Regions from separate parts of the Cytobacillus mangrovibacter genome, predicted to be linked through region 4. Evidence: riboswitches for the same ligand, from Rfam matches in the RefSeq annotation. Region 4 holds a riboswitch; each other region holds the start of a gene.
The links. Region 4 has a riboswitch for cyclic di-GMP ahead of ACFYKT_RS13875 (sensor domain-containing diguanylate cyclase). Riboswitches for the same ligand answer to the same signal wherever they lie in the genome.

Region 1 (4,922 bases), on a different contig from region 4:
AGCCGTCAATATCCCTTTATTCACAGATGAAGAGCGAGCAATGATCGGAACAATTTATAAACAAGAAGGTTCAGATGTAGCAAAATGGAGAGCAATGGAAATTGTTTCTCCAAAGATCCCTTCTATGCTAGGGCAAATTAGAGAACTCCATGAGAATGGCCATTTGCCAGTCATCTATTGCTGGAGAGGTGGCATGCGAAGCAAGGCAGTCGCAACCTTTATGGCTTTTGCAGGGATTTCCCTGCCACGATTAATCGGAGGGTATCGAGGGTATCGTCAATATATTTTAGAAAAGATACCAACCATGCTGCCCGACAAAGCAATTACCCTTCACGGCATGACAGGTGTTGGAAAAACGGATATATTAAAGGGATTAAGAGAACAAGGATTGCCAGTCATTGATTTAGAGGGACTAGCTGGTCATCGAGGATCTATTTTTGGTACATTCGGATTGTTTCCTGGCAACAATCAAAAAACATTTGATTCCCTTCTATTTCAATCTCTATCTGAAATCAAAGATTCATCCTTTTTCCTAATCGAAGCAGAGAGCAAACGAATTGGCAAGGTCGTATTGCCTGATGAGCTATTAATAAGAAAACAACAGGGCATGAATCTTAATCTACAAGCTTCCATTCCCTCACGTGTTGAGCGAATTTACCAAGACTATGTTAAGCCCTATCTTGAAGAAGGTTGGTTCTATGAGAAAGTAATTGAACGTTTAGCCTTTATTAAAAAACGCCTGAAGAACCGTGAAATTATTGAGTTGTTAGATGAAGAAGCCACCGCTCAGAATTACAAATCAGTAATCAAAATATTACTTGAAGATTACTACGATCCACGTTATACACATAAACATATGGAGTATAAAGAACCATTCCTCCATATTGATGCAGAAAATACACATGATGCAATCAAAGAAATTATGAAGGTAATCGCATCCAAAGAAGCATTTAGTAAATGATTTGCTGCTTTTTTTGAGCTATTTATTACCATTCATTTTGATTTATGTGCTAAAATATGATCATTTTCCAAACAATATTGTTCTTAATATGGAACTTTCTATTGTTTTTTGATATGATTGTATTACATATAATAATAAGGTGTGTGAGATTGGATGATCGGTGAACGCGTAAAAATACTTCGCAAAGAAAAGAAAATGTCGTTATCCGAACTTGCCGAACAAGCTGGCGTAGCCAAGTCTTATTTAAGTTCGTTGGAAAGAAATTTACAAACAAATCCTTCCATACAATTTCTCGAGAAAATCGCAGCTGTACTTAATGTACCTGTCGATCATTTAATACATGAGCAGCCAAATAAAGATGATCTGGATTCAGAATGGATGAAAATTGTACAAGAAGCAATGAATTCTGGTGTTTCAAAGGAACAATTTCGCGAGTTTCTGGAATTTAATCGATGGAGAATTGATCAGAATAAATAACAAATACGAAGTACGAAAACTTATCGATCATGGGTTTTTCGTGCTTTTTTATTTTGGGAGACTTCACTATATTTGTTCTCCAGAACAATAGCATTCATTCGGGGAATAAGGTAAGATTGTGTTGAAAAGGAGGTGACAATAGAATGAGTGATTTTAATCGGATGGAAGAAATGTTATCGACTTTAATTACGATGGTTGGTGGCATGCGGGAAGATATGAATGAAATGCGGGGGGACATCAATGAAATGAGAGAAGACATCAATGAATTGAAAGTTGAACAGGCAAAAATGCGCGATGACATTAATGAATTGAAAGTTGAACAGGCAAAAATGCGTGATGACATTAATGAACTAAAAGTTGAACAGGCAAAAATGCGCGAAGATATCAATGAACTGAAAGTTGAACAGGGGAAAATCCGTACTGAGAATGAAACGAAGCATAAAGAGATTATGAACATGCTTCATGTAATTAAGGCAGAACAGGACTATGTTTGGGACAAGACTGTTCACAATGAAAGAGACATCGTGAAGATTAGAGAAGAGGTACGCCTTTTAAAAGAATAGCCAACCCCCAGACCACTCCTTCATCAGCGTCCTTTATATTAGTGAGCTTTCTTCCACATATACTTATGAAATTTATGTTGCTATAAGAGTGCTAGAGCTCATAGCAATTGAGCTCTGGCCACTTTCTTCAAAATAAAAAGCATTTCCTGAAAGTACAAGACCCCCAAAGAAATACTTAGCTTGATCTCCTATTCAATTAACGACCTTCTATAATCATTTGTTTGACACTATTTTTCATTAAAAATTCTCTGATCTTTTCTTTCTCTATTCCCAGGTTCTTCGCTTCTACCATAAGCTTCACCCATTCTGTGTCAATTCCCTCAACTTTTGATTTTATCTCAACCACATAATTCCCCCCAAAATACGTATCGTATTCCAGGCAATCCAGCCATCTTAGTATTTTATTCCACTATACCTTAGACCTGTGACTTTGCGTCCCTATCTTTCAATAGGTTTGCCTTTTTCTGTGTCTATTTAGATAGATCATTTACTCTATATGTAAATTGTATATGATTCAAATCACTCTCGGTGTTACTTTTTGTCTATTCTGAAAACTTATATTCAACTATTGTTAGCCAACAATCGACATTTCCCTACAAATTCAAAATATTGGATATTAAAAAAGTAGGAGTTATGTAGGTCAAAAGACCATGCTCCATTCATAATTCTAATAAAATAATAGCGAAGCCCGTCGAAACTTTTATTACAAAATATTAAACTTTACTTTAAATGTCATTGACATACTTTTTTGTTTACACTAGAATCTGCTGGTGAAAAGGGAAAGAATAATCGGGGTAACCCATACGCAATGCAGAACAATAACAGCCGTATACAAGGCAGAGGCTACAGTTGTCAAAACCTTTACAAGACGAATAGTGGGTAATTTATTAAATCGAATTAATATGTAAAGAAAACCGGAGAGCAGCACTTTATACCCGAGAAAGAATAGCGGATTTGCTTCGTATAAATCATTCATTAATGGGTTTCCTTCGTTTATCAGTAAGTAGCGAAGGCCAATAAAAGTAATAGCACCATCAAATAAGTTTAAGATCGCTAGATAAGAAAAGGCCTTTTTCAAATAGATCATCCTTTTTTTCATTCAGTACATATGGAGATATCTATACTTAAATACTTGGATTACTTTCACTATGTGATTTATTTTCGAGTAGTATATCTTTAACCTTATTTAAATAATCTAAGACCTCACTTTTCTCTATTCCTAAATTCTTTGCTTCTTTAAGTAACTGCAGCCATTCTTGATCTATTTCAGTGAATTCTGCCTTTGCCTCAACCACGTTCTTCCCCCCAAATATGTATTCATTTATTTCATATTTCAATATCCCCTGGCACATGAAAATTCTTTCGATATTTTTTAGTAAAGTAATCCATTATTACTTTATTGCTTTTAAATAAACAGAACCACTGCGGTACTTCTCCATTTTCTTTCGGAAAGTTGGCACCTTCACATTTATTCTTTCCATTGTCATCGCATCAAAAAACGGATACAAGGTCAAATTATGCCCACATACCGGACACAGCCATTCTCCCCTTTCACTGCTGCTAAATGATGGACGACAACATCGATCACAATTTTTCTGATACATAAGGCACCACCTTTATAAAATAATAAGGCCTTTGAAATAGTCTATTCCTCAGGCCTTCAATTAATGATTACGACGTAAATTTCTGAAATATAACACGAAAAGCATGCTCCCAGTAAATAGAAGCAGTCCACCGATTAGGAGAGTGTTGTAAGTATTGGTTGCTGTTTTAGGTAAAAGTTTATCTGTCATTTCTGGAGATACGACAATTGGATTTGTAACCTCTACATCTGGATTATTTGGGTCCACTGGATTACCCGGTTCACCTGGTTCTCCTGGATCATTTGGATCAACCGGATCAGGATTTGGATCTGGGTCTGGGTCTGGGTCTGGATCTGGATCTGGGTCTGGGTCTGGATCTGGATCTGGGTCTGGGTCTGGATCAGGGTTTGGATTTGGGTTAGGGTCTGGGTCTGGGTCTGGGTCTGGATCTGGATCTGGATTTGGATCAACAGGGTCAGCTAATGCTTCGGCCTGAAAGATAATTTCCACCTCAGCTGCAGAGCCTTGAAACTCATTCCCAAGTTCGTATGGCATTGTTACTTGAAAGAATACAGTTTCACTGTTACCCTTTGCGAGATTTCTTGGTGTGAATCCAGCGAAGTCTTTCAGTTTGCCTTCGAACAAAATAGCTTCATCCTTCTTAACAAGTAAATCTAACTCTTCAAATAATCCTTTAACTGACTTTTTCTTACCTATAAATGCCGTATATTTAAAATCGCGTTTACCTTCGTTTAAAATAGTGATATCTCTTGGCATCCAGTCACCTGGTTTTAGGTTTCCAACCTCAAAAAAATACCCATTGGGATTTGTATTTATATCTATCTCTTTTTCTTCAGCAAGTACACCTATCTGTTCGATAAATACAAATGAAAAAATTAATAATATTAATAACAATTTTATTAGTTTTGAAAGTAAACCTTGATTAATCATGGCATACCTCACCTACGATTTATATTATCTTAAAAAGGTGGAGAAGCAATTCTCCACCTTTTTATTAATAAATTAATTTCTTACTTCCCCAGCGGTTTGTCTACCTTCAAACGTCCACTCTAAGTTAAGTTTTAAGTCTTGTAGTTCGTTTTGTGGTACACCAGTATCATTAAATCTGAACTTCACTTCAAAGTCATCGACAGATTCTTTTCCAGTTCCAGCCTCAATTCCGTCTCTTAATACATAATAAGGGAAAATCCATGCCCATTCTCTATCAAACTCTTGAGCTAGGCCTTCCGGTGTCATTCCTTTTAATTCCTTTAAAGACTTAGTTAATATAATTTCTTTATCCCTATTTTCATCACCAGTATTCACCAAGAAATCAAC
Region 2 (4,922 bases), on a different contig from region 4:
ATACCTATTCAGGTGAGACAATACGATTTGAAATAAAGTACAAAAACCGAACTACAATAGGAATGACGATAGATAGCTATGGAAATGTGGAAGTCCAGGCTCCGAAAAAGACGCCTGATGAAAGAGTGCTTCAAGTATTAGAGGAAAAGTGGGATCTTATTCAGCAAAAGATAAAAGAAATGAAGGATAGGCAGCAGGGATTACAGAAAAAGGTCTATGAGCATGGAGAGAATTTTCTTTATTTAGGAAACAGCTTCCCAATAAAGATTTTCCAAGATATAAATCTAACGCAAGACCATGTCGTGTTTGAGGGAGAAACATTGCATATATATGTGAAGCTTCTTGAGGATGAAAGAATAAAGCAAGCTTTAAAACGATTCTATTACAAACAATGTAAGTCATTAGTGGAGAAGAGTATTGCCTCCTATCAAAACAAATTTAAGGAAAAACCGCGTTCCATCCGTATATCAGATAGCAAAACTACGTGGGGAACCTGTGATTCAAGGAGGCAGTTAACTTTTAATTGGCGGTTGGCGATGGCACCTCGTGAAGTAATTGACTATGTAGTCGTTCATGAAATGTGCCATTTCGTTCATCTGAATCATGACCGCTCCTTCTGGCGCCTTGTTGGAAGTATCATGCCTGATTATAAAGACAAGGAGAATTGGTTAGCTTTATCTAATTGGAAAATGACTGTTTAGTATAAAATAATTCCCAATGAATTCTAATAGTAAATGATAATAATGGTTAGGAATTAAACGATTTGATAGGTATTGAATGAAAGAGCAAGAGAAATAAATAAGGGAGGAAGTACATGTTTTTTATCGGATTAACCATTTCGCTTATTTTACTTTTGTCGGGAATCGTTCTGCTTGTACAATCTTCTTATATAATAGGAGGCATTCTATTAGGTTCGGGCATAATTGTACTCATATTATTGATTCATTATTATCGAAAAAGAAATCGTAAAAAAGATAGCGGGATTTCGGATTGTTTGGATTGTGATATTCCTGTAATGAATTGTCCAAGTCTATCATCAATGAAAAAAATGGACTGTGATTGTGATGGAGATAAAGGATTTGATTGTGATTGTAGTCCCAATTGATTGACCTAACAATAGGGAGGAAAAAAACAATGAGGGAGCTTTTGATGACTGTCCCGTGTCATCGTATACCTGAAAGATGTCTTCACTTCAAAGGGAAGCCCATGCCCCTATGTACAAGATGCTTTGCAATGCTGCTTGGCTATCTTTTTACACCGATTGCTTTAGCTTTTCACATGGTCGTACCTTTGTGGGTCCCAATTATTTTGGCGGTTCCTCTTGTAATAGATGGATTTACACAGAAATGGAAGTGGAGGAAGAGTTCTAACCCTACTCGTTTTATAACCGGCATTCTTTTTGGAATTGGGCAATCACTATTTATTTCCATTATGATTTGGAGTATTGTTCAATTCTTTATATAGCGCTATAAAGATTATTGAGAGAGGATGGATAATTATGGAGATAACTGCAATAACAGAAAATGGCATAGGTATTGCTGTTGTAAAATCTAATGAAATCCTAATTAATGATGTTCAGTCGGCTTTGGATTTTATGGCAACAGTACAGTATGAATCAGGCTGCAATCGTATAATTATAAATAAATCAGCAATTTGTGAGGACTTTTTTCACTTAAAAACAAGACTTGCAGGAGAAATATTACAAAAATTTGTTACTTATCATGTTAAATTTGCAATAGTTGGTGACTTTTCTAATTATGAAAGTAAGAGTTTGAAGGATTTTATTTATGAGTGTAACAATGGTAAGGATGTATTTTTTGTTCCAGATGAAGAAAAGGCGATAGAAAAAATGATGAATGTTTAATTCATAATTCAATTCTTTATGGACATTAAAATAAACAATTCGACAAAGAGGTATGCGGAACAATTTAATCAATCAAATATTTAGGTGTGGGCAGATGTTCGTACAAGTTTTATTTGCTAATATTCATAAATACCTATATTATTATTTTTATATAGTAATAAGGAATTAGATAATTAATAAGGGGCAAATCTATTGAAAAATAGAGACGCAAAACTACAGGGGCTAAAGTATGGATTGATATACTATGCCAGCCAGTTGCTGAAAACAATTGTTTTCATTACTAGACCCTTCTATTTAGAAGGGTTATTTTTGTGTGAATTAGGTTAATATCACAGCTTTGACCATGACAATAATTAATAGGGAGAGAAACAAAATAATGAGGATAAGTGTAAGAAAAAAATTACTGCTCGGTTTTATTTCAATTATTATGTTAATAGCGATCATTTCAACTAGTTCCTATTATCAGTACGATATTATTAACAGAAATTATGCCGAAGCCATTGATGAAGGCCTTCAAAAAAATAAGCTTGTTTCTGAGATGCAGGAGTCCGTTTTATCAGAACAGATTGCTTTGCGTGGTTTTATTATTAGCGCAGATGAAACCAATATCAAGCGTTTTAATCAATCACATGATGAGTTTGTAAAAAGTTCAAAAGAATTTTTAAGTCTAAAGATTGATTCAAAGGCACAAAAGATAATCGAGGATTTAATTGAAGTAGAAGTGCAATACCGAGAAGTAGCTTTAGAGGCGATTGAATATAAAAAGACGGAACAATTGGATAAGATTACAGGATTAATGAAAATAAGAGGAAATGCCATCTCTAGCAGGGTAGCTGAAAATGTTGAAAAGGCCCTTCTTAATCAGGAATTGTCATTTAAAGAAATGAGTAAGGAACAATCGAATCAAATCACGCACATGAAAACCTTATTAGTTGTTATTTCCCTAGCTGCATATCTTATTGGAATCGCTGTTGCCATCTATTTAAGCAAAATAATCTCCAAGCCTGTTCAGCAAATTTCAAAATCGGCCGAGCAAATTGCTAATGGAAATTTGCGATTGGATGATATCAAGATCAAGAATAGAGATGAAATTGGTCAATTAGCAGACTCATTTAATCAAATGACCCATAATTTAAGGGAATTAATTGTACAGGTGGATCATACATCCGGACAGGTTGCATCTTCTGCTGAGGAATTGACTGCTAGTGCACAGCAAACGAATGCGGCAACCGAGCAGATTGTAACTGCCATTCAGGAGGTTGCTAGCGGATCCGAAATACAAGGGAAAAATACAGAAGATAGTGCGATAGCAGTGAATGAGATGGCTTTGGGGATTCAGCGAGTAGCGGAAAAAACGGCAACTGTGGCTGAATCGGCATCAGATACGACAAAACAAGCCGTTGTTGGCAATGATTCGATTATAAAAGTAATCGAGCAAATGAGGTCAATAAATAGTTCTACCGATGAAACGAACAAAGTAATTAAAGAATTAAATAGTAAATCAGCAGAGATTGGTCAGATTATTGATATGATAACGGGAATAGCAGAGGAAACGAATTTATTAGCTTTAAATGCTGCAATTGAATCAGCTCGAGCTGGTGAACATGGGAAAGGTTTTGCTGTTGTTGCAAATGAAGTGAAGAAACTGGCTGAGCAGTCACGAGCATCAGCAACCCAAATTGCTAACCTTGTACATGTCATTCAAAATGATACGGTGCGAGTTGCTGATATGATGGACAAAAATACAAATGAGGTCAATGAAGGAATGGATTTAGTACAGGACACTGGAAAAACGTTCGACTTCATTATGAAATCAATTGAGAATGTAAGTGATGAAGTTCAAGAGTTATCTGCTATTTCAGAGGAAATGTCAGCAAGCGTGGAACAGGTCAATTCCTCTATTGCCGAAGTTTCACTAATTGCAAAAGGGGCTGTTGGCCGTACAGGCGAGATAGCTTCTGCTTCAGAAGAACAGTTGGCATCAATGGAAGAAGTCACTGCGTCTTCATCCACATTAGCAAAAATGGCTGAGGATTTAAAAGGTTTGATTCGACGATTTACAATTTGATCCCAACTAATTGGATAGTCTTAAAAACAAGCGCTACTCATCGTAAATGAGATAGCGTTTTTTTATTCCTTTTTGTCAAATGTTATTAGTATAGTGAATACAGGCAAAATACTATTTGACAAATAATATTTTCTTTAATACATTTATAATATTCTATTAATTTATAATAATCTTAATTTAAATAATAGTATTGTAATATATTAAGCAAGAAAGTATAATACAATTCATAGATAAAAGACAGATGTCCATATAGGGTGGAATACCCTGAGGGTGTCAATTAATTAAATGAATCAATATACACAAATTGTTAGCAATATCAGAATTTTAACTAAGGGGGAACATCTATGAAGAGCTTATTCAAAAAGTGGAATCAAGTGAGCTTAGTCAAACAAATCATCATTGGTTTAATTATCGGTATTATTTTGGCTTTAGTTATCCCAGAAGTAGCCAAGCCTGTTGCTATTTTTGGTTCATTATTTGTAGGTGCTTTGAAAGCCATTGCACCAGTGCTTGTACTATTTTTGGTTATGTCAGCTATTGCTGGGCACAAAAGTGGCAAGAAAACGAATATGAAGTCCGTTATTATTCTTTATCTTTTAGGAACTTTTTTAGCAGGTTTAATCGCTGTTCTTGTAAGTTTTATTTTTCCAGTTAACTTAACGCTTGTGAAGGGTGCAGAAGGTGTGACTCCTCCTAGCGGTGTGGTTGAGGTTATTAAAACTTTATTGCTGAACATTGTTGATAATCCAGTGAAGGCCATTTTTAACGCCAACTATATCGGTATATTAGCTTGGGCGATTCTTCTTGGTTTGGCTTTGAAAAATGCTGCCGATTCAACAAAAACACTGATTTCTAATTTCTCTGATGCTGTTTCTAAATTAGTTACATGGGTAATTAAGTTAGCTCCATTAGGAATCATGGGTCTAGTATTTGAGTCAATTACGACAAGTGGGCTAGATGCTCTACTTGGCTATGGAAAATTGCTTGCCG
Region 3 (4,922 bases), on a different contig from region 4:
TTTGCTGGGCTAATAAGGATAACCCTTGATTAATATCTTCTTTTTTATCAAGTAAAGCAATCGTTCTTAAACTAATCGATTCATTTTTTACTTCTCTATGAATTTTACTGGCAATAAAAGATAAATCATAGTTTGATTGTGTCTTTTCACTCATATCCTGCAGGCTATTTAGCTGGAACCAACTTATACCAATTAGTATAAATATAAGGATGGGCAAAGTAGTGAGAAGCATGAATAATTTTATTCTAATTTTCATTGATTAGCTCCTTAAACATTTTTTCCCTCTAACTTTTACTCAGTTATTTTGTGAATGTGATATTTTTCCCTTGCTCGATACAAGTCTGATATACTTTCGCCATTGCTTGTAGACGGTCATTTACTGTGAGCTTCTGGAAAATCCGCGTAATATGATTTTTAACCGTATGCTCACTAATATATAATTTATCAGAAATTTCCTTATTCGTAAGTCCCTTCACAATTAACTCGAAAACATCCATTTCTCTTGTTGATAGTGAATAGACTGTTTGAATATGATTAAGTGCTGCACTCAAGACTTCTTTGTTATAGTCAATAACCGATGTTTCATTATTTTCTAATGTATTTTTACTTTCTATGGACGCGGATTGATTATCAGTATAGAATTTTAATTTCTCCTCACTTTTTTGTAAAAATGATTCAAAATCTAATGGTGATAAAGGGGGACTAAATAGATAACCTTGAATGACCTTACAGTTATACTTCCTTAGAATATTTAACTGCTCAATCGTTTCAACACCTTCGGCAACTACTGACATGTTTAAACTATCTGCTAATGAAATAATCGTGGAGATTAACATGTTATTTTTAGGTAAAGTTGATATATCTTTAATAAACGACCGATCAATTTTAATGGTATCGACCGGAAAACGTCTTAAATAATTCAGCGAGGAGTAACCAGTACCAAAGTCATCAATACTAATGTGTACACCTAATTTTCTTAACTGATTTAATGTCTTTGTTATAGTTGTTTGATTTCCCATTAGAATGGACTCTGTAATCTCAATTTCCAATAGCTCGGGATTAAAATTAGTTTCAATCAGAATTCCGTTTATCGTTTCATAAAGATCCTTTTGCAAGAATTGCTGTGCTGAAAAATTGACAGCAACACGAATAGGCGGCAACCCTTTCTTTTGCCAAGCACTGCTTTGTTGTAGGGCATTTCTAAGTACCCATTCTCCAATTTTCACAATTTGGCCAGTTTCCTCAGCTAAAGGAATAAATTCAGAAGGTGATAATGTCCCCCAGCTTAAGTGTTCCCAACGTATCAGCGCTTCTGCACTTTTTATTGTTCCCTGATCAATGTCTACCCTTGGTTGAAAGACAAGTGTAAACTCTTCACGTTCTATTGCTTTACGCAAATCATTCTGCAGCATAAAGGATCGATAGGATTGGATGTCCATTCCAGAATGATATACTCTATATTGATTTTTCCCTTGTTCTTTTGCACGATACAAGGCAGCATCAGCACTTTTCATTAACATTTGTTCATCTCCGCCATCATAAGGGAAAATACTGATTCCTATACACACGGTAATGAATAACTCATAACTATCAATATAAAATGGAGCTTTAAATACTTCTAATATTTTTCCTGCAATTTCCAAGGCATGCTCTCTATCTGTATTCGGCAATAAGATATTGAACTCATCACCGCCCACCCGCGCAACCAAACCTAATGTTTGCACACTGTCTTTTATTCTTTTTGCAATTTCTTGAAGAACTTTATCACCAATAATATGACCAAGTGAATCATTAATATATTTAAATCGATCCATATCTAAATACATAACTGTTAATGTCTGATTGGTTTGCCTTGCATGATTTATCTTTAAGATTAATTGATCATTAAAAAATCTTCTATTTGGCAATTCTGTCAAACCATCATGATAGGCCATATAAGTGATCTTTTCCTGGTATTGCTTCTGATTGGTAATGTCCCGGATCGTGCAGGCAATAAAACAGCGATTATGAACCCAGCGTTTGCCAATCTGAACCTCAGCAGGAAAAGCCGTTCCATCTTTTAATGTAAGAATTACTTCATCTAATTTCTCGTACCCTATGAAATTATTCAAATGATTAACGGCTGATAGAACACTGTTAATATATTCTTCCGTATCAACACCTGTGAAAAGTGTGGTTATGTTTTCCCCTAGAATAGCCGCTTTATCTTTTTTAAACATCTTCTCCGCTGCGGGATTCACCTTTAAGATAACCCCATCCTGATTGACAATGATCATCGAATCAATGGAAGTCTCATTAATGACATTCGCCAGTTCTTCAGAAATTCGCAGCTGTGCTGTCATATTAGACAACTCTGAATTAGCCTTCTCTAGTTCTCTTTTCTTTTCAGTCAAATCTTCAGCTTGTTGTATAAGAAGTTGTTTCATTTTGTAGAGTTGAACAAATCCTTCCACCTTTGCCTTTAAGATGACTGGATCAAATGGTTTTAGAATATAGTCAATCGCTCCAATTGAGTAGCCTGTAAAAATATGCTCGGAGTCAAGATTATTGGCAGTAATAAATAGAATGGGGATATTTTTCGTCTTCTCTCTTGCTTTAATGATTTTCGCTGTACCAAAGCCGTCTATACCCGGCATTTGAACATCTAATAATATCGCAGCAAAGTCGTATTTTAATAAGTGTTTTAACGCCTCTTCACCCGAAAAGGCTTTTATTAAATTATATTCCTCTCTTTCAATGATTGCTTCCAGAGTCAGTAGATTTTCAGGCCGATCATCAACTAATAATAGATTAATTTTTTCATTGCTCTTCAAAATAAAGTGTCCACTCCTCTCTGTAAAGTCTGATTTCCTTATAAAAAAAAGACTACCTATATGGGTAGCCTTAAATAAACATTTACTTCTATGTTTACTTTTTACTGGCAACCCGACTATCATTGTCCCTTTGAGACTTTAGACTCGTAGCTTTGCGTCCTTATCTTTCAATAAGTTTGCCTAAATAATTTAGTTCTAATAGTTTTTGTAAAACTACAGTTTACAGTTGTTTACTTTTTACCTTAAGCACTTCTTCCTATTACCTTGTTAATTCATTTATACTATACGAATAATATTAAGTAAATGATTTTGTCAATTTTGGGAAAATTATGCCGAAGGTGGTATACCGGGGGATTTGTAAATATTTAATTTCTATTTAATGTTTGAATAAATCTTCGTTGAAACTTAAAAAATAAAAATAGAAGCATCCCATAAGTTTTGGTCAAATTGTGGGATGCTTCTGTTAAAATTCTCAGGGTTAGCATTCCACTTTCGTGTTGCTAACCGATCCTTATGTCAAGGGTTTGACGGGCAGATTACATCATGCCGCCCCTAAGGTGAGAGTGTGTAATATCTTTAACCTAGTGTGTGTAGAGTGCGGTATATCAATGTTTTGTTAAATTCTGACTGTAACATCTTTAACGAGGTTTTACTATTTTTTACTGGATTGCGTTAGCAAAATGTTAGCAATTTGCTAGCCTGGTTACGACCACGAAATTAACAATTTGCTATTAACGGATTTACCATATAGAAACGTCAAAAGGTTTTGAATATCATTTTCTATATGAAAATTCCCAATTTATTGTTCTTATATAAGCACGAATATCAATTGTGAAAGGGCTTCAATATTCATCAACCAATTTTGCCTCGATTTTCAACTTGAAAATTGTGTATTGCTAAATTTAATCTTGTTATGTCTTTTACAGATAAATCAACAAACTGTACACCATAAGAAATTGATTTCCCTTTAATGTAATCTTCTCTTCTCATGATTTTACCTTTTAAATCAAATAATTCGCCGTAGAAGGTAAAATTAATTTTTATTATAATATTGTATTTTACAGGAAATTCAAAAGACGTTAGAAACTTCAGACCACCAATACTAAGATCCTCGATTACTCCATTAAAATTCCTATTCTTTAATTTCCCTATAGAACTATTACCAAATTCCATTAGAGTAAAAGTACTTTCTATTTTAGGAAGGTTTATTCTATAAGAATTTCTCTTTTCAATTGGACTAGTCTTTTTAACGATATTTAGGTTATTTTTAGAATATCCACCTCCGATCCAAAGTATACAGGGTTGGCCAGGGGGGATTTATTTTCACAGAAAAATAGAGTATAAAATCGGATTATATCCATAGAATACAAGATTTACTATTTCGCGGATAATTCAGGATCTGTAATTGGAATAAATACTCCTTCCATACCTTTAAAGAGGGAGGTTGTCATATATCCATCTTCTTGCAAAAAATTTATAATAATTTTATTTTGAATTTGGAAATATACCTTTGTATAAATAAATCAATAAGAAGGGAACCAAAAATGGACAATCAAAAATTAGCAGATCATGAATCATTAGATTTACATGAAGTTATCAATTTTAAAACCCTTTGCTTAGCGAAATCAAAACTAATGCAAGGACTCGTATTTGATCATGATTTGAGAGCACTAATGCAAAAAGATGTTGAACAATCCATTCTAGCGCTTGGAGAATTACAGGCAGTTTATCAACGTGCACCTTTTGAAGCTCCTGTTCCTCAAAACCGGCCAACACCAATAATAAATTGAAAGGAAGTATAATTCATTGAATAATGACTATTTAGACCCTATAAACTCGTTACATGTACCCGAGCTAGCTGATACCACATTTGCAATGGATTTCCTTCTTCGTGCCAAAGAAGGTGTCCGGAATATTGCAGTCGCATTAACAGAGTCTGCATCACCTGATGTTAGAACCCTCTTACGAACACAGTTAATGCAAGGTATTGCCATGCACCAAGAAATTACAGAACTAATGATTAATAAAAAATGGTTCCATCCATACGAACTAAGTGAACAGTATAAACTAGATCAACTCTCTGCCAACAATACATTGATGATTGGCAAA
Region 4 (4,922 bases):
TGTAAAAACTGGTTATCGACCATATTTTCAGCAAATAAAATATGCATCATTCCTAATGCAAGTGCACCATCTGTCCCAGGCAATAACGGAATAAACCAATCAGCTAGCCTGCCTGTTTGGTTTTTATGGACATCTATAACGACTATTTTTGCCCCATTTTTTTTTGCCTTTTGTGCAAGAGCTACCTGATGCATATTCGTACTCACAGCATTAATGCCCCAGAAAATGATAAGCTTTGAATGAATCGTATCTTCAGGGTCGATCCCTAGATTTCCGCCCATCGTATATTTATAGCCGGTTGTTCCTGCTGCCTGGCAAATTGTCCGGTCTAGTTGTGAAGCCCCTAAGCGGTGGAAGAAGCGGCGATCCATTCCTTCCGCTGTAAGATTCCCCATATTCCCGTAGAAGCTATATGGCAAAATACTCTCAGGACCGGCCGTTTGAATCAGTTCTTTCCAGTGAGAAGTAATCGTTTGAATTGCTTCCTCCCAGCTTATCCGTTCAAATTTCCCTTCATTCTTGGTGCCTACTCGCTTCATTGGATATTTCAAGCGATTTTCGCTATGAATTCTTTCCTTCATATTTCGCACTTTATTACAAATATTCCCTTTGGTTACTGGGTGATTCGGATCTCCATCAACTTTTACAATTTTTCCGTTTTCTTTATGAAGGAGTAAGCCGCATTGATCTGGGCAATCAAGGGGGCACACAGATGGAAAAACACCATCTTGTTGATTTACAAAAGTGGTCATTAAACTATTCTCCTTTACCAGGTTAATCAGGTGCAAGAATACAATGTTTTAATATTGTTATTATCATAAGACAGTTTGAAAAAGACCGCAATCATTTATCATTATTAGAATCCTATTAAAGAGTGATAATTTACTTGAAAAGTAGGGTTGATAGAGTATGATAGATTATAACTATTTTAATAAGGAATATTTTATTCAAGGAGTCCATAGCTATGAACCAAACGTTTACTATTCAAGAAAAGATAAAGCAAACCTTCATCTTATTGGTTCCAATTCTGATCACTCAGCTTGGAATGTTTTCAATGGTGTTTTTTAATACAATTATGTCTGGCAAGTATCATTCATCTGCACTCGCAGGTGTTGCGATCGGGTCATCCATTTGGAATCCAGTATTTACAGGCTTAAGCGGCATTTTGCTTGCTGTTTCTCCCATTGTGGCCCAGCGTTTCGGCGAGAAGAAAACGGGGGAAGTTACGTCGATAGTGAAGAATGGAATTTATTTAGCGGTTGGGATTGCGGTTGCCGTTATTATTATTGGATTCTTTTTCTTAGATCCATTATTAACGACAATGAATCTGCCAGATCAAGTGCATGAAACAGCATTTAACTATTTGGTTGGCCTAAGTTTTGGGATTATTCCCTTTTTTACTTTTAATGTTCTAAGGTCATTTATTTATGCCCTTGGCAAAACTCGTGTTGTTATGGTTATTTTGTTATTGGCTTTGCCAATCAATTTATTTTTTAATTATGTATTCATCTTTGGTCAATTAGGTTTCCCAGAACTAGGGGGCGCAGGTGGAGGGTATGCTACTGCTATTACCTATTGGTTAATATTGGGGATGACGATATATATTATAAAAACGAAAGAACCATTTTCAGTTTACAATATCTTTTCAAATTCTAGAGAGTTTTCTTTAGATAAATGTAAAGAAATCCTGAAAATTGGTGTGCCAATGGGGCTATCCATCTTTTTTGAAACAAGTATGTTTGCGGTTGTAACTATTTTACTAAGTAAATATAATGTTAACACGATTGCGGCTTATCAAGCTGCTTTAAATATTGTCTCCTTCTTATATATGATCCCTATGAGTATTTCAATGGCCCAAACGGTCCTAGTTGGGTATGAGGTCGGAGCAGGGAGATTTAAGGATGCAAAAGCATATAGCTGGTTAGGAATCTATCTATCTGTTATAATAGCCCTCTTCACAGGATTGTTAGTCGTTCTGTTCCGCTATGAAGTGGCTGGATTCTATTCCAATGAAGCAGCCGTTATTTCTTTAACTGCCCATTTCTTAATTTATGCCCTATTCTTCCAAATATCGGATGCTATACAAGCAACGGCACAGGCAGCATTAAGGGGCTATAAAGATGTAAATATTTCATTTATTATTACACTAATCGCCTATTGGCTCATTTGTTTGCCAGTTGGATATATTCTGGCACATTTTGCCGATCTAGGTGCAACAGGCTATTGGGTTGGATTAACAGTTGGATTGCTTGCTGCTGGCGTTTGTTTGTCAATGAGGCTCATTTATATTCAAAAGAAGAAGTTTGTTAGCAGACAAGTAGGATAGGATAACGTGATAGGTAAAGGAAAAAGGTATTCACTTTAAATAGTTGAATACCTTATTTTCCCTTTAAAGCTTTGCATGGCTAAACTATTTGATTTTATGATAATATATATATTGGGATAAAATATAACTTCAAATTGACCTACAATAGTCGGAAACTAGAATAGGGAATCTTGAAAAAATTCTGCCTATTTCCCATTTTTTGATTGAAAATGAATTGACTATGGTTATTAAGAACTATATAGTAAAGATACAACCATTTTATGACTTTTCAGAATTCCAATTTAATTATAGAAAAGGCAAATTCATTGAAAAATGAGGACGCAAAGCTAGAGGGGCTAAAGTCATTAGACAATGCCAGCCAGCTACCGTGTATAACTATGAATGAGTTAGATTAATCGGTATTTGGTTAGTCTATTTTTTGTGAAAATATATCTTTGGAAGTGTTAAAAATGGGTAAACACAAGGAAAATATCCATCAAATCTTAGGGATCATTACAAAACTATTGAAAAAGATCGGTACAGAGAAAAATATTATCTCAGGGGATACCTATAAGGAAATTATTCGCACGGTCGGCGAAGATAGCGATAAACAGGTTGTTGAATCTTTACTATCACAATTACAAAAAGTAAATGTACAAATGGAAAATATGAGCTGGTTAAATAAGCATTACATCATTTTGCATGATTTTGCCCAAGTTTGCAGTAAAACATTGAATGAAGAAGTTCTGCTTAAAAAGGCATATGAAATGGTTTCTCAAGTAATGCCGACAGATTCCTTTTTTATTGCGTTATACACCGAAGGAAATCCACTTATTCACTTTATTTTTATGGTGGAGAATGGCATATTCTATCCACAAGATTATATAAAAATGGGGAATAATTTTACTACTAGAGCCATTACAACAAAAGAAATTGTTCATCCCCGGAAAGTAAGTCTTGATCAAACAGATACAACGTTTGGAGTAACAGATACAAAGTCCGGCATTTTTGTCCCCGTAATTATTGATGATCATGTAAAAGCAGTGATTTCTGCACAAAGTGTATCTGACTTTGCCTATCGAAAGGAACATGAAGAATTACTGCAAATTATAGGGAATCAAGTTATCAATTCAATAGAGACAGCAAGACTTTATGAGAAAATATATTTAATGTCACAAACAGATGAATTGACAGGATTGAAAAATCATCGTGCCTTTCATAATGATTTATCCAAGTTAATTAGCTCAGAAGGACAAGAAATTACCCTTATGATGATTGACTCTGATCGTTTAAAGAAGGTAAATGACAACTTTGGCCACGATATTGGTGATTTATATTTGAGGGTTTTAGCTGATGGGATCAAAAGTATTTGTGATGAAAATGTCGTAGGCTACCGCTATGCAGGGGACGAATTTATGATTATCATAAAGGGCTCTTCTCAACATAGAGTGGACCAAATTTATGAAGAATTAGCGGAATACTTAGCTCAGCATCCAATTAGAATTTCAGACTGTGAAATCACTGTTTCAATTAGTTCAGGTGTTGCAACCTATCCGATGAATGGTTCTTCTGTAGATACCTTAAAGAAATCTGCCGATCAAGCTCAATATAAAGCAAAAAAACAAGGCGGAAATCAAATGGTTACATCTTAAAATAGGGAGTGTCAACACCGAAAAGGGATGAATATCCTTTGTGGTGTTGACACTTTTCTTATTCAATCTGGTTTTCCCAATCTGAATATTGCCCGCTTCCGCTGCAGCCAGGACAATCAAATAAATTGGCATGGTAGGCATATTCGTTCCCAGGGTATACGGAAAATCCTCGGCCATAGCATTCTGGACATTTATTCTCCTCTTCCATTTGAGATACATGTTTTTCGTATCTATTTGCTCTCCACTCATTAAACGAATTCAATAGTCCCATACGTTTCACCTCAACTATCTTTTTCTTATTTTTTGTGAATAAACTTAAATTTATACATAAGTTGTTTTAATTCGCATTTATGAAGAAAAAGTGTATGATAATGTATAATTAGGTTATTATTGTTCGCATGTTGAAAATGAGCAATAAACATTTCCTGTAAAAAGAGGAACACCAAGGAAAGGAGATACTACGAATGAAAATACTTGGTATATCAGGTACAATCATAGGCGCAAAAACAGCCATATTAGTTGAGACAGTTCTAAAAAAAATGAAGGAAAAGTATCCAGATACAGAGATCGAAATGCTCGACTTGAGAGAGTATAATATTGAATTTTGTGATGGCAGAAATCCCGATCTTTATAACGATGACACGAAGAAAATGATTAAGATCATCTCAGATGCTGACTTTTACTTAATTGGATTCCCGATCTTTAATGGTTCGTTTCCGGCTCCATTAAAAAATGTATTTGATTTGGTTCATCCAGCCGTTTTCCGTCATAAAGTAATGGGATTTGTCGCAAATGGGGGAACTTATCAGCACTATCTAGTAGTTGAAAATCAATTAAAGCCCATTGCAGGTTATTTACGCTCTTTTGTAGCACCGAGCTATGTGTACGCAAATGGAGAACACTTTAACGCTGCAAATGAAATTATTGATGAGGAAGTTCTTTCACGCATTGATGCATTGGCGGAA

Region 1: linked by a shared signal. The riboswitch ahead of ACFYKT_RS13340 (anti-repressor SinI family protein) and the one ahead of ACFYKT_RS13875 (sensor domain-containing diguanylate cyclase) in region 4 are both predicted to bind cyclic di-GMP.
Region 2: linked by a shared signal. The riboswitch ahead of ACFYKT_RS20540 (methyl-accepting chemotaxis protein) and the one ahead of ACFYKT_RS13875 (sensor domain-containing diguanylate cyclase) in region 4 are both predicted to bind cyclic di-GMP.
Region 3: linked by a shared signal. The riboswitch ahead of ACFYKT_RS19825 (EAL domain-containing protein) and the one ahead of ACFYKT_RS13875 (sensor domain-containing diguanylate cyclase) in region 4 are both predicted to bind cyclic di-GMP.

Annotation. Positions count from the first base shown of each region.
Region 1 covers NZ_JBIACJ010000006.1:279,433-284,354, reverse strand. Annotated here, with positions in the region: gene mnmH (tRNA 2-selenouridine(34) synthase MnmH) at 1-961, shown strand, start outside; gene ACFYKT_RS13350 (helix-turn-helix domain-containing protein) at 1,115-1,438, shown strand; gene ACFYKT_RS13345 (hypothetical protein) at 1,582-2,001, shown strand; gene ACFYKT_RS13340 (anti-repressor SinI family protein) at 2,198-2,347, opposite strand; cyclic di-GMP riboswitch class I at 2,377-2,470, opposite strand; gene ACFYKT_RS13335 (DUF5658 family protein) at 2,759-3,079, opposite strand; gene ACFYKT_RS13330 (anti-repressor SinI family protein) at 3,126-3,296, opposite strand; gene ACFYKT_RS13325 (hypothetical protein) at 3,393-3,605, opposite strand; gene ACFYKT_RS13320 (hypothetical protein) at 3,666-4,535, opposite strand; gene ACFYKT_RS13315 (TasA family protein) at 4,608-4,922, opposite strand, start outside.
Region 2 covers NZ_JBIACJ010000018.1:42,374-47,295, reverse strand. Annotated here, with positions in the region: gene ACFYKT_RS20560 (M48 family metallopeptidase) at 1-701, shown strand, start outside; gene ACFYKT_RS20555 (hypothetical protein) at 815-1,105, shown strand; gene ACFYKT_RS20550 (DUF2085 domain-containing protein) at 1,135-1,464, shown strand; gene ACFYKT_RS20545 (DUF4180 domain-containing protein) at 1,499-1,864, shown strand; cyclic di-GMP riboswitch class I at 2,037-2,127, shown strand; gene ACFYKT_RS20540 (methyl-accepting chemotaxis protein) at 2,241-3,932, shown strand; gene sstT (serine/threonine transporter SstT) at 4,277-4,922, shown strand, end outside.
Region 3 covers NZ_JBIACJ010000016.1:40,915-45,836, forward strand. Annotated here, with positions in the region: gene ACFYKT_RS19820 (response regulator) at 1-256, opposite strand, end outside; gene ACFYKT_RS19825 (EAL domain-containing protein) at 300-2,813, opposite strand; cyclic di-GMP riboswitch class I at 2,917-3,004, opposite strand; gene ACFYKT_RS19830 (PilZ domain-containing protein) at 3,666-4,130, opposite strand; gene ACFYKT_RS19835 (spore gernimation protein GerQ) at 4,358-4,603, shown strand; gene ACFYKT_RS19840 (spore coat protein) at 4,620-4,922, shown strand, end outside.
Region 4 covers NZ_JBIACJ010000007.1:78,759-83,680, forward strand. Annotated here, with positions in the region: gene ACFYKT_RS13865 (molybdopterin-dependent oxidoreductase) at 1-752, opposite strand, end outside; gene ACFYKT_RS13870 (MATE family efflux transporter) at 965-2,326, shown strand; cyclic di-GMP riboswitch class I at 2,612-2,696, shown strand; gene ACFYKT_RS13875 (sensor domain-containing diguanylate cyclase) at 2,776-3,957, shown strand; gene ACFYKT_RS13880 (methionine aminopeptidase) at 4,016-4,228, opposite strand; gene ACFYKT_RS13885 (NADPH-dependent FMN reductase) at 4,422-4,922, shown strand, end outside.